4 regions of the Kiloniella sp. genome follow, and region 3 is predicted to be linked to each of the others. Evidence: riboswitches for the same ligand, from Rfam matches in the RefSeq annotation. Region 3 holds a riboswitch; each other region holds the start of a gene.
The links. A riboswitch is a leader RNA that binds a small molecule or an ion and turns the genes downstream of it on or off. The one in region 3 is predicted to bind cobalamin.
Positions count from the first base shown of each region.

Region 1: it holds a riboswitch for cobalamin, as region 3 does, so the genes downstream of both, ACN0QW_RS14735 (ribonucleoside-diphosphate reductase subunit alpha) here and ACN0QW_RS00625 (DUF4198 domain-containing protein) in region 3, are expected to answer to the same signal.
Region 2: it holds a riboswitch for cobalamin, as region 3 does, so the genes downstream of both, ACN0QW_RS02095 (hypothetical protein) here and ACN0QW_RS00625 (DUF4198 domain-containing protein) in region 3, are expected to answer to the same signal.
Region 4: it holds a riboswitch for cobalamin, as region 3 does, so the genes downstream of both, bluB (5,6-dimethylbenzimidazole synthase) here and ACN0QW_RS00625 (DUF4198 domain-containing protein) in region 3, are expected to answer to the same signal.

Region 1 is NZ_JBLXHT010000009.1:116,941-120,391, reverse strand. It holds gene ACN0QW_RS14735 (ribonucleoside-diphosphate reductase subunit alpha) at 1-1,659, opposite strand, end outside; cobalamin riboswitch at 1,764-1,975, opposite strand; gene ACN0QW_RS14730 (D-TA family PLP-dependent enzyme) at 2,064-3,146, opposite strand; gene ACN0QW_RS14725 (MurR/RpiR family transcriptional regulator) at 3,151-3,451, opposite strand, start outside.
Region 2 is NZ_JBLXHT010000001.1:435,289-438,739, reverse strand. It holds gene ACN0QW_RS02100 (transglycosylase SLT domain-containing protein) at 1-649, shown strand, start outside; cobalamin riboswitch at 724-924, shown strand; gene ACN0QW_RS02095 (hypothetical protein) at 960-1,304, shown strand; gene ACN0QW_RS02090 (MATE family efflux transporter) at 1,458-2,810, shown strand; gene ACN0QW_RS02085 (sensor histidine kinase) at 2,843-3,451, opposite strand, start outside.
Region 3 is NZ_JBLXHT010000001.1:131,283-134,733, reverse strand. It holds gene cbiQ (cobalt ECF transporter T component CbiQ) at 1-91, opposite strand, end outside; gene ACN0QW_RS00635 (cobalt ABC transporter permease) at 93-746, opposite strand; gene cbiM (cobalt transporter CbiM) at 733-1,530, opposite strand; gene ACN0QW_RS00625 (DUF4198 domain-containing protein) at 1,543-2,346, opposite strand; cobalamin riboswitch at 2,545-2,778, opposite strand; gene ACN0QW_RS00620 (TetR/AcrR family transcriptional regulator) at 2,966-3,451, shown strand, end outside.
Region 4 is NZ_JBLXHT010000013.1:62,955-66,405, reverse strand. It holds gene ACN0QW_RS17380 (aldehyde dehydrogenase family protein) at 1-940, opposite strand, end outside; gene ACN0QW_RS17375 (LysR family transcriptional regulator) at 1,103-2,035, shown strand; cobalamin riboswitch at 2,264-2,446, shown strand; gene bluB (5,6-dimethylbenzimidazole synthase) at 2,492-3,310, shown strand.

The DNA.
Region 1 (3,451 bases), on a different contig from region 3:
TTCAAAAAGCATTGTTAACATCCGGCGCCATAGATCTATCGCACGTATTTTTTTGTGGGCACGAAGTTCCCCGTTTTCGGCTTTTGTCTCGTAATTTTCATAGGTTTGTTGGAAGTCTCGACCATAGAGATTATGGAGATCCGGTGTTTCATCAGGCGAGAAAAGAGTCCATGAGGCGTCTTCCCTGACACGTTTCATAAAAAGATCGGGGACCCAGTTGGCGGTATTCATGTCATGGGTTCTGCGACGATCATCTCCGGTATTTTTTCTTAAGTCGAGAAATTCTTCTATATCCAAATGCCATGTTTCAAGGTATGCGCAAACTGCTCCTTTACGCTTTCCCCCCTGATTCACAGCAATGGCCGTGTCATTGGCAACTTTTAAGAATGGCACCACACCTTGACTTTCGCCGTTTGTGCCTTTGATGTGTGCACCGAGACCCCGCACAGAAGTCCAGTCATTTCCGAGGCCGCCAGAATACTTTGCCAGCAGTGCATTATCTTTGATCGACTTGAATATATCCCCTAAGTCATCTGAGATGGTTGTTAAAAAACAAGATGATAATTGGGGGTGTTGTGTGCCCGAGTTAAAGAGTGTGGGGGTTGAACACATGAAATCAAACGAGGATAAGAGGTCATAAAATTCGATAGTTTTTTCTTCTCTATCTGTTTCGCGCAGAGCAAGGCCCATGGCGACCCGCATGAAAAATGCCTGTGGCAATTCAATGCGGTTTTCATCTTGGTGAAGAAAATAACGATCATAGAGGGTTTGTAGGCCCAGATATTGAAAGAGCGTGTCTCGTTCTGGTTTTATTGCTGCGCTTAAGCGGTCTAAGTCATATCTAGCGAGTTCAGGGTCCAAAAGTTCTGATGTCAGCCCCTTTTTTATATATGCCCGGAAGTAATCTGGATAAATATCGGCAATTTCGCTCTGGGTTGCTGTTTGATTTCGCTCAAAGATAAATGACAAAACCTCTGTGCGAAGTTTGTCGAGTAAAAGCCTTGCCGAAACATAGCTATACTCAGGTTCTGTTTCAATCAGGGTTCTTGCTGCGAGGATTGGTGCAAGTGCCAGTTCAGAAGAACTGATGCCATCATAAATATTCCGTTTTGTTTCCGATAAAATCTTTTCTTTAGAGGTGTTTTTTAATCCATCGCAAGCTTCGGCCATGATGGTCTCTAGGCGATTTTGGTCTAGGTCAACTTTTGATCCATCTGGTTGTGTGACACTAAAGTCTCGTTGTGATTCTGACGGGGCGTTATTTTCAGTTTGGCGGTCCTTGTTTCTTTCTTCACGATAAAGAACGTAGGCCCGTGCAACCTTCTGGTGGCCGCCGCGCATTAATGCGAGCTCGACCCGGTCCTGAATATCTTCGATGTGAAAGGTACGTCCCGAGGTGTCTCTTTGAGTAAGGGACTTAGTGATCTCTTCCGAGAGGGTGTGAATGGTATCGTGAACCCGAGGGGAGGCAACAGCATTAGAGCCCTCTATGGCGATAAATGCCTTGGTGATCGCGGTGGTGATTTTTTCGGGTTCAAAAGGGGAGACTTTCCCATTCCGGCGGATCACTTTGTAGTCTGTACCAGAAGTAACAGGAGTGTCTTGATTGGCGCTGGAAATTACCTCACCCGGTAATTCGTTTGATTCTATGAGAGACATGCATTGGCCTTTTTTGTCTGTGTAAGGACAGGGCCAAATGATTTGCGGATAACATGAACAGAGAGTCCATGATGCCAGCAACACCATCGGAGCACCCCGCCCGCGGAATTGACTTTTATCGGGGCAGGTCTCCTGGCTTGCAGATCAATGCTTTTGTCCGCCTTCCCAATGCAAAAAATGACATCAGTGGCATAAATGACAGTAGCTAACTGCTTACAGTTGCGGGGGCAGCTTCGGGATTGCGATTGTATCACGCACCGAATTCCCTCTTAGCTTCCGAATGAATTTCGAAAGAACCTCGATATCTATATCTGGTATGCTAAAGTTGTCAGTGTGTCAATCAATAGTATTTTCGTCTCAAGAGACTTGTTGTGGTGTTCCGTAGGATTTGGGTAGAATTTTGATTAAGTTACCAAGCCGCGAGCAAGGACGGGTGTTTTTACGATGTTTCCTGTCTCTAACAGATATACATGATCAACCATATTGGACACGACGCAGACGTGGTTGGGGATGATATGAACTTGATCCCCAACTTTGGGTGACCATGAGCTGTTACTAAGGTCAAGGGTGCCGTGTTCTTCGCTAAGGCTGGTGATTTTTGCATCTGGTGCTTCTTTGATTAAACCGAAACTCTCCATGCCCAATAGGTCGGATGTCAGCATTTTTGAACCTGCGTCAATGATGGCCCGATCTTTTGTTGGTTTACTGACGATGGTTGTTTTGACGGTAACCGCACAATCACTAATCGCACACAAGCCAGCTTCGATCAGGGATCTATCGTTATAGATATAGGTGCCTGATCGATGTTCTGTTGCGACAGATACTTCTTGGGACCGCCACATATTTGGTGTTCCGCCATTACTTACCTTGGGACAGGGGATGCCATGTTTGATTAATAGATCTCGGGTGTTTTTGAGCCAATCATTTACATCAGTTTGATTGCCCATTGGAGGGTAGGTCATTAGCCCACCTAACGATAACCCCGCTGTGTTGTGAATGAGCTGTGCGAGGTGAAGTGCCTCTTGTGCTGACTGAACACCACATCGTTTTGCCCCGGTGTCACATTCAATTAAAATTTCCAGAGGTTTTTCTTCTCTTGTAAAGGTTCTTGCGAGCCCTTCAATTACATATTCATTGTCGGCAACCACTGATAAAGTGCATTTTTCTGCGAGTTGAGCCAGTCGATTTAATTTTTGATCTCCAATAATATTGTAGGTGATGAGAATATCATTGATGCCCGATGCCGCCATGATTTCAGCTTCACCGATTTTTTGACAGGTGATGCCAATTGCTCCAGCTTTAATTTGACGCTTGGCCATACATGGTAGCTTATGTGTTTTTATGTGAGGGCGTAATAGAATGTCGTGCTGATCACAATGTCCCTGCAATTTTTCTATGTTCTTTTGGGCAATAGCAACGTCGATCAAGACAGCGGGTGTTGAAATGTCATTGATCATGGATGGTTTCGTTTCGGCAGAGCAATCCATTCTATCAATCCCCGATTGGTTGTGGGTCTGTGTTCCCGTGCAAAGCTGTAAGAGAGGCCCTGATTCGACGTAGCTTTTCTTTGGTTTTTTCGGGCATTTTACGTGCGACAGAGGCTGCGAGGACATCAATGACGGCAAGAAAAACCAGGCGAGATGCTGTTGGTTTATATATGTCAGGGTCTTCTGGAAGTTCCAGACCAACGGTGAGAGAGCAAACTTGCGACAGTTCTGAATTTGGCTTTGTCAGGCACATGGTTGTGGCACCGTATTGATTGGCAATTTTTGCCGTATCTATAAGAGCCCTA
Region 2 (3,451 bases), 300 kb from region 3:
AGGACGATATCTTCCGACCAAACAAGCCGCGATTGCTGAGGTAAAAAAACTCAAGGCTAAAGGAGTCAAGAATATCGACGTCGGCTGCATGCAGGTTAATTTGTACCACCATGCCAAAGCTTTCAAATCATTGGAGGCCGCTTTCGATCCCCCCACAAACATTGCCTACGCGGCCAAGTTTCTTGTTGAACTGCGCGGAAAATCCCCGTCATGGACATCAGCTGTTGGCAGGTATCATTCTTACAACCAGAAATACAGCACACCTTATCGCCGCAAGGTATTAACCGCCTGGCGCGACGAAAAACACCGTATAAATAAAGAACTTCGCCTCGCATCTCTTGAAAAACGAGCTCAAGAAAAGATTGCTCGACAACAAAAGAAAAATACTCAATCCGAAAAAAATCACGCTAGAAATCCTGGCGGCGTTGAAGTGTCCCATTTGAAGCCAACAGGATCGACGCCGACACTCGGCGGTAACCTTCCCAAAACGAGTTCGCGTAAAAAAACAACCTCGGCAGCACCCTCATCAGAAAAGCTTGCCCTAACAGAAAATGTGGAAAGTGCTTCGCAAAAACCCGTTACAACAAAAATAATCGGGCGCTCAATAGCCACGAGGATTCTTTTTAAAAAATTTGAAACCAATTCATAGAAATCCTGCCAAACTTAATGGCGACAGGAACACCAAATTCAATCAATTGACATACCCCATTCCAGTAAAGTAGCTTTACTTTAAATCGCGAGGTTCCCCCTATGGGATGAAAAGGGAATTTGGTGAAGTCTGTAAGACTGACTCCAAAGCTGCCCCCGCAACTGTAAGTGATGAGATATTATCTTATGACCCACTGGCCTAGATAAGGCTGGGAAGGACGGATAGATATCGTTGATCCACGAGCCAGGAGACCTGCCATCGCATTTATCAACCATTAACCCGGGCGGGGTGCACCGGAGGAGAAAATGCAATGACGAGTCACGCCTCTACACTATCTTTCGCTTCTGCGACAGTTCCTTCTAATTCCACAAATGATCCTAAATCTATCATTCATCAGATGCTTATGATGGATGAAGAAACCAGCACGCCACCCGAAGACATTATTCTCGCTTGGGTTTTGAGTCTCCCAAATGAGATCGACCCTGCTTTAGCAGCCATCCAGTTATTGTCACACTATGAAGACATTGTTGATCAGACAAACAACAGCTCTGCAAAAACTATTATGTTTCTGAAGCAAACAGCTGAGTTTCCAAGATCACGGCTGGCAGCAACCACACGCCGGGGATCAAAATACCGGCGCAGATTACATTCCTGATTGTCTAAAATTTGTCTGGGAACCCGCCATTCAAATACTCATATTTGAATGCACTAATTTGTCTTGGCCTAAAATAAAAGTACGATAACGATAGAGCATGGGATATAAGTCAATTCCTTTATCCCGTTCTCTCCACATCAAAGTACTGAACTCTTGACCAAGCTGCCTTCCCATTACACACACATTCTGGCCTTAGCGGTTCCGCTAATTCTATCAAATTTGACAGTCCCCCTACTGGGTGCTGTCGACACCGCTGTTATGGGTCATTTACCAGACCCTGCTTATATCGGCGGCGTGGCCGTAGGGGGAACAATTTTCAGCTTTCTCTTTTGGGGATTTGGCTTTTTGAAAATGGGGACGGTCGGTTTTACATCTCAGGCCTTTGGGGCTCAAAACTTCCCGGAGCAGCAGGCGTCCTTTCTGCGCCCCATACTCCTTGCGTTATTATTTGGGCTCCTCCTCATCGCCTTGCAAACACCTCTGTTACAATTGTGCATCACGTTGATCGATGGCAGTGAAGAGGTTCAGAACCTAGCCTTTCAGTACAGCACCATACGGATATGGAGTGCGCCTATTGCCCTGTCTAACTACGTCATTATTGGCTGGCTTATTGGTAAGGGGGAGCCAAAATTAACATTTATCCTTCAAGTCATAATAAATTCTGTGAACATTCTGTTGGATTTGTTTTTTGTCGTACAACTTGACTGGGGGGTAGAGGGTGTCGCGCTAGCAACAGTGATCGCAGAAGGTGTCGGCTTCACTGTAGGTTTGTGGATCATTCTACAGAAGTCCAATTTCTTCACCTACAAAATTGACTGGCAGAATGTTTGGCTTCGTTCTCATATTTTTGCCTTGTTCACCGTAAACCGGGATATCTTTATTCGTACGCTATGTCTTATATTTGCGTTTGCATATTTCACAAAATTAGGCGCAGGCATGGGGGATGAGATCCTCGCGGCCAATGCCGTGTTAATGCAGTTCCTCTATTTTTCAGCATATGGCTTAGATGGCTTCGCCCATGCCGCTGAAATCACAACCGGGCACGCAAAAGGGCGAAACGATAACATTGAATTCAGAAACGCAGTTAAGGCCAGCAGCGCCATGGCTTTCCTGACATCCATTCTATTCGTTATCACCTTTTATCTGTTTGGGCCGTTAATTGTCGGTTTATTCACCGACATATCAAGCGTCAGATCAACCGCCACAGAGTTCATTTACTGGCCCATACTTATGCCACTGATAAGCGTGGCAGGATTTCAGTTTGACGGCATATTTATCGGAACAACACGAACGGTTGCTTTACGGAATGCCATGATACAATCACTGCTCATCTTTCTGATCAGTGCATGGTTTCTAGTACCTATGTGGGGAAATCACGGATTATGGTTGTCGATGATGCTGTATATGGCAACGCGCGGGTTAACCTTATTCAGATATTACCCAGCCCTTGCAAATTCCATTGGGGCAACGTCTGGTGAGGCAAAATCCATAGAGCAAGCGACTTAGTAGCCGCAACATTTGTTCGGAAGGTGCTTTATTTATTCACCGCTTTGCGGAAGAGAAACAATAATAGAGAGACCGCCATCTTGGCGATTTTCAGCCCGAACATAACCGCCAATCGCTTCAACGTTTCTACGGACGATCCAAAGACCGATCCCCATGTGATGAGAGGAACTTCCTCCCTTAATCTGCTCTGTATCACTGTTAGAATCATGACCTGTTTTTTTCGGTCGATAAGAAACATATCTCTCAAAAATACGCTCAATCTCACTTTCAGGTACGCCCGGCCCACGGTCACGCACAGCCAGTTCAGCCGTTTTCTTGCCGTTAATCAAATCAACTGTGACCGTCGTACCGCGAGGGGAAACCTCAAGTGCATTATCGATAATATTCTCAAGGATGGTTTCCAGCATATCTTCGCCGGCAAGCACCGAAATTTCATGATCTATTGAGCTTTGCAGGATAACCCCTTGCTGAGAGAAGCTCACATTATAAGCCTCAAGCATCCGTAGAAGAAGTGCGGAAAGATCAATGTTTTCTCTGGGCGGATTCAGAAGTTCAGCAGACGTATGTTCAAGGTGTCGCGCAGTGGAAACCAGGTTTTCCAGGCGATCCAGAGCTTCTTCAACAACCTGCAGGGCACGGCG
Region 3 (3,451 bases):
GCGGGTCTAGGCTTTTTAAAAATGCTTCAGATCGGCTCTGATCATTCTTAACGGCCCAAGATTGCGAAACTTCGCCCAGTACCTGTGTCATATTACGCGCCCTTAACCATATCGTTCTTCTTGGTCTGTCTGCGACCGAGAAGGAAAGATGCTATACCAAAGATTCCAAGGATATAACCAATACCCCCCAGGATATCCTGCATGCGACGTTCTTCTTTGTATTGCGCCAGCTCTTTTCGCAAAGACCGTACTTCTTTGGACGTTTTTGAAACAAGCTTCTCCAAAGCGACCTGATCAATAATCACAAGATTGCCACCTGTGTCTGAGACAATGGGCTGAGCGACATCATTATCAGAAGAGACAACTTCCTGACTCGATGATATCTCAGGAACACTTCCACCTTCGAGATTATTAGGCAACTCCTCTGCAGTAACAGTCAGTGTTGCAATATGTCCCGCGCTCAAATTCGCACGAAAAATATGATCGACCTTCTTGGTCGCCGTGAAGATAAAAAATCCTTCCTCGTCCGTTGTTGTCTCACCCAGCTTGTTATCTTCCGGATCAAAAACTTCAACAAGAAGGTTTTTTGCCATATCCCCATTGGAAAACCCAATTTCACCTTCGATGATATTTCCATCAGGATAAGCGGCTGAAATAACTTTATGTGCCCAAGCATTCGAATAGACGCCGAGCGTAAGAAGAGATGCGAGCAAAAATGCTGCAAATTTTAATTTACCGTACAGCATTGATCAGCTCCGGTTTAACCTTTGTAATTAATTGAATAGTCGCGGCTGTTAAGATGCCTTCCACTGCCATTACAGGGAAGTGTGCGACGATGACAAACTCAGCAGCCTTTGCGAATTCATCCCCGGATAAGGCGAGCGAAATCGCAACCATAATCGCCGTAAAAAAGATGGATAGAGATCCGCCCAGAAACCCCCAGAAACCAGCAACAGAAAGAATTTTCCGGCGGTAAAGGATGTATCCGTAAATCATCACCACAGCAAAGAGTGCCAAAGAGATACTATTTACTGAAACACGCCATGTTGCCCCTTCGACCTGATAGGTTTCGTAAAGAGAAACACTGGCCCAGATAGATAAGACAAAGAAGATAGCAAACAACGCATCGGCCACAAGTTTGGCCAGATTTTGTTGTTGAGCAGTAATACCCCACCGACAGATAAAGAAAACCATCACAGCGGGAAAAGCAATATTTACTGCATTAACGCCCAGTACTGTCAGCCCCCCAAAACCGAAGAAAACAGCTTGTAACAACAAGGCAACTACAAGTGCGGGAAAAGCTGCCCAGCCGAGAATAATGCCTAACAGCCCATTCAAAATAAGATGAACTGAGGAAAAACCGAGCGGGACGTGAATCAAAGAGACCACGAAAAAGACAGCCGATAATACCCCGACCCGTGGTAAGTCTTCCGGTTCCAGCTTTTTCAAACTATAGGCCACACCAGCGGCGGCGATAACGCCGCCGCCAATGAGAACTGGATTTGATAAGGCACCATCAACGATATGCATCGTTATTTATCCTTAATCAATATCTCGGGCTTGAATCCAAATCACAGCATCCTGAGAAAGCTCTTTACCTTCGTGCTCTTTATCCGGCCCAACGCCAAGAGCTGCAAAGCCCCAAAATCCTTCTTCGGGAATACCGAAAGTAAAAGTACCAGACGCATCCGCTAAAATTGCGTGTGCAGGTGACGAAATCCGGGCTTCACTTGCAAAGCGATTATTTTCAGGATCTGCAGGATAGTTGAGATACTCAACTTCAATCTCAGCAAACGGAACTGGTTTTCCCTCGGATAAAACAACCCCGGAAAATGTTCCCCCCTCAATAACGTTATAAGGCTTTGTCAGGGGGCGGATTTCAGTTTTCAAACCCTGAGGCTCAGCCCAGTCAGTTGGAAGATCACCAACGTTCACATACGATTTTGTAATTTGTTGAATAAATATGTCTTCACTTGCTTCGTAAAAAGGTGCTGGGTTTAAGACAAAAACGTTGTCACCAAGACCGCGTAACTTCACAGAAGCTTCGTAAGCTTTTCCTGTATTTTCATTACTGGTCCACTCGATGACTTTCAAGCTATCCATCAGGTCTTTCCTTTTACCTTTACGAATAACGTAAAACTCTTCTGGTGTTCCCATTTCCATCACATGGCCTGATTCAGCAGGGTGTGTGAATGGCATTTTTAATGTTATTTCTCCACCCTTTTCAAGCATAGTCTCTGGTGTATAAACCAATTGGAAGTGTGCTTGCGCACCAGAAATAAAAGTTGCCAGTCCGCCAAAAACGACACCACAAGCAACCGTTCCACAAAGAAGTATTTTTTTCATCGCGTTCAAAAATCCCCTACCTTCAATGCAATCCATTGAAGACAACGTTCCTAAAATAAGCTGATTGGAATCCGAGAAAAAAATCAGACATCTCGTCAAAGCATGAACAGGCATTCCTGCTTAAGCTTATTCCAGCAGCTTGGCTCAAAGGCACGCCACAAACGGATGTCCGTCACCAATGGTGCTCCCCGCCCTTTGGTCTAGTGACATTATGCCGGCAGGTCTCCTGGCTCACGGATCGTTGCTCAATCACCAAACCTTCCCGGCACTAAACCTTTCGATCATGCCAGTGGTTATTCTTGGTAAGAACTCACCGTTTACAGTTGCGGGGGCAGCCACGGTTCAAGATCCCCTGATGGGTAGATCCTTCCGTGTTCCCTTTTAATCCCCGGACGACTTCATCCGTGGGGAACCATGCATGGCGCGAGTTTATGCGGAGAAAAAAAATCCTGCAAGTCCTAGATGTCAAAAGGACAGGTGCGTCTTAATAATTCATCGCGTATTCAAATAAATCTACCTGATTTTTTATCCATTATTTTACTGAAGTAATCTACTTGGCATTTCACAACAAACGGCATACTTATCAGTATGTCTTTGAATGAATTCGATACGAGTACACATGATGCCCTCTTCAAATAGCATATCAAAAACGACACCCAGTGGTCAGAACTGGCTTAATCCCGCCATGGAGATCTTATCCGAAGAAGGCTTTCAGGCGCTCAACATTCCACGATTATGTCTGAAGCTTCAATTAACCAAAGGCAGTTTTTACCATCACTTCAAAAGCTTCGCAACCTTCAAACAGGAGCTACTCGCTTTTTGGGAAAAGGACTATACACAAGATATATTTGACGAAATAAGAGATGTAGAAGATCCCGAAGCCCAATATGAAATGCTTTTTAACCTCGCGTTTGAAAAAGACCTCGCTGTTGATCTTGCAATTCGCGCATGGGCACAGGCAGATAATCAGGTCAAAGAAGTTGTCTCAAAGGTTGATGAAATTCGAATCAATTTATTAACAGAAATGTATCAAAAATCCTCTAACCTATCCTTGGAGACCGCGCGTAATTACGCCGTGATTGATTACACAGGATACATCGGATTC
Region 4 (3,451 bases), on a different contig from region 3:
AAGCATGTCCGACTTTCATAGCTTTTGTCGCCGCGCTTGCTTTTTCAACAAATGCATCATGAATTTTTTCATGAACAATCAAACGCGACGAAGCCGTACATTTCTGCCCCGTTCCGCCAAAGGCACCGCCGACAGCACAAGAAACCGCCAGATCAAGATCAGCATCATCCATAACCACCAATGGGTTCTTAGATCCCATTTCCATCTGGACTTTCGTCATGTTTGCCATCGCAGACGCAGCAATACCGCGACCAACATCAACAGAACCAGTGAATGAAATAGCATCTACACCAGTACTTTCCACAAGCCGTTGACCAACGGAAGAACCGCCACCCATTACCAGGTTGAAAAGTCCTTTTGGTAGATCATGACGAGAAAAGATCTCTGCCAAGGCCCAAGCACTTGCCGGGGTCAGGTTCGCAGGCTTCCAAACAACCGCATTACCGTATGCCAATGCCGGGGCAATTTTCCATGTTGCTGTCGCTGTTGGGAAGTTCCAAGGGGAAATGATCGCCACGACACCAACGGGTTCACGACGCACATCAATTTCAATACCGTCACGCACAGAATCAGCAGTATCACCCATTTGACGAAGCACTTCAGCCGCGTAATAAGTAAAGAATTGCCCTGCGCGGAAAATCTCCCCCTTACCTTCAGCAAGTGGTTTGCCTTCTTCACGAGAAAGCAGTTCACCCAACTCCGCAGCACGGGTTTTCATTTCTTCACCGATTGACATCAACACGTTATAGCGTTTTTCCAACCCAGTTGAGGCCCAAACCTTTTGTGCCTGTCTGGCTGCATCCAGTGCAGTATCCAGCTGCACACTACTTGCTTGCGCATACTCACCGATAACGTCCGATAGATCAGATGGGTTTATGTTTTTGATGTAGTCATCAGCGGCAACCCATTCACCAGCGATATAATTGGAAAAATTGGACATGATTACCTTCTCATTTCAATCAACACAGCGGGCTTTTCAGATCAATACAATCGAAAGAGGCCTTGCTAAAAATATTGAAGACATTTCCGCAAAATTTGCAACTTTCGTCAAATTCAAATAATTTAGGAAAACTTCAATTTTATTGAATAAAGGAAAATCACAATGGCGATCACTCTTGCCATGCTCAAAACCTTTGTTTCTGTTGCAGAAAATGGGTCTTTGATGGAGGCAGCAAAACAGTTAGGTAGAACACCATCGGCTGTCTCCATGGCCCTTAAACAACTTGAAATAGAGTTTGATACGCAACTTTTTTCTGGCGAGCGTAAAGGCAGCTTAACACCAACCGGAATTTTTGCATTGGAACAGGCCCGTAATTTAACCGATCAATGTGATGAAGTTTTTTCCGCGATCAAAGCCTATGCAAAAAATGAAATCGGGTATATCTCACTCGCTTGTGTTCCATCCGTTGCAGAGCATATTTTACCACAGGTGATAAAAGCGTTCCATGCACAGTGGCCTAAAGTAGAAATAGAAATAAGGGATGCTGATTCACGCAGTGTTATCAACGCAGTTCATAGCGGACGCGTTCAATTCGGTATCGCAAGTTTAGCCAAAAATCTTCCCGGTATAGAGTTCACACCATTATTCGAAGACAGCCTTGGCCTTGTAAGTAGTGCTGATGATAGTGGGCCAGCCCCGAACAAAAGTATCAATTCCCCCAAAATGAGGTCATTTTTAAAAAATAAAAAACTACTCCTGAACAGTATAACGCAAACAATTACGCTGCCCGAAATATTGGAAAATCAAGAGAACAGTCGCATCACAGTACATAACGTAACATCCGTTCTCGCCTTGGTGAAAGCTGGCGCAGGGGTGACCGTATTGCCCAGACTACTGGTTCCTGATACAGACACTTCCCTAAATTTTATTCCTTTCACCGATAAAAAACTACGGCGAACAGTTGGCCTTTTTCAACGTAATGGCACCCTTTTATCGCCTACCGCTCTTTCTCTGATAGAAAAGATACACACCCGGATCGCTGATATCGAACACAACATGGGGGGTAACTTTACAAAACTAGAACGACCTACATAAGAGGGATAATATATCATTAAAAAAATGGCTAGTTATCTGGTACAGCCCCTAAAAAAAATTAGAAACGAAACCTATGCTTAAAGAAGTCTATTAAAGGGCTTAAAGAATTTACTCTTTGGAACAAATGCTCTCTTGATCAAACTCAAGGACGGGCTCGATTTATCTGAGATACCAATAAGCTGGCTGGGACCGACAATCCGGTATCAATCATATCTTCAGGAGCCCTAAAAAGATCGCTGTGTCACTGGCGAACCGGACGGGGATAATCGGGAAGACGGTGGAATTCCGTCACGTGCCCAACGCTGTAAGGGGGATTTATCCTGCAAGTTATCCACTGGTGTTTTTATCCGGGAAGGGGCAGGATTGATGAGAACCTAAGTCAGAAGACCGGCCTGGAGAGTTTTTTAATCGTGTGTGGACAAACACGGCTTTTGACTTTCCATCAAGGGGACTGACATGGAAACGCGTGACCCAAAAGTACTCAATGCAATAACTCAGACCAATACTGTTAATGATCCCAATATTATCTATTCCAACCATACCGATCACAGCTTTAGCAAAGCAGAACGTGAAGCACTCTACCAAACCATCTTTTCCCGCCGTGATGTGCGTGGACAGTTTACCTCAAAGCCCATTCCCGAGGATGTCCTGAGCCGGATTTTAACCGCCGCCCACTATGCACCCTCTGTCGGCTTTATGCAGCCATGGAACTTTATTCTGATCCAGAAAGACGAAACCAAACAGCGTGTCCACAATCTGTTCAAGAAGGCTCACGACGAAGCCGCAGATATGTTCGAGGGAGAAAAGCGCAAAACTTATAAAACCCTGAAACTCGAAGGGATTATGGAATCACCGCTTAACATCTGCATTACTTGTGACAAGGATCGCACGGGTCCTGTTGTTATTGGCCGCACCCATATTAAATCAATGGATCTCTATAGCACCGTTTGTGCTGTACAAAACCTGTGGCTCGCCGCCCGAGCAGAAGGCGTGGGGGTAGGATGGGTTAGCATTCTCGATCAGAAAAAGCTCAAACAAGCCCTTAAACTCCCCAAACGAGTCACGCCCGTTGCCTATCTCTGCATTGGTTATGTATCCGAATTCTTTGACAAACCAGAGCTACAATCAGCAGGATGGTTACCACGCTTGCCCATGGCACACGTGGTTAATTTTGAAGAGTACGATAAAGGCGCCGATGATTCCTTTGCCATCAATCTTCTTGAAGCCATGAACCAGGATCAGAAAGCGATTGAGGACGGGTATTATCGGAAATAGGTTTTAGCTTTAGGTTAAATTCCCAGATCAGATAATTCAAACCCAAAAACCCGGATCAAATAACATTGGTCCGGGCGGGCTATAGATCCGGACTTTCAGATATAAAATCTCTGAAAGCACACAATTTTCTTACCTGACACG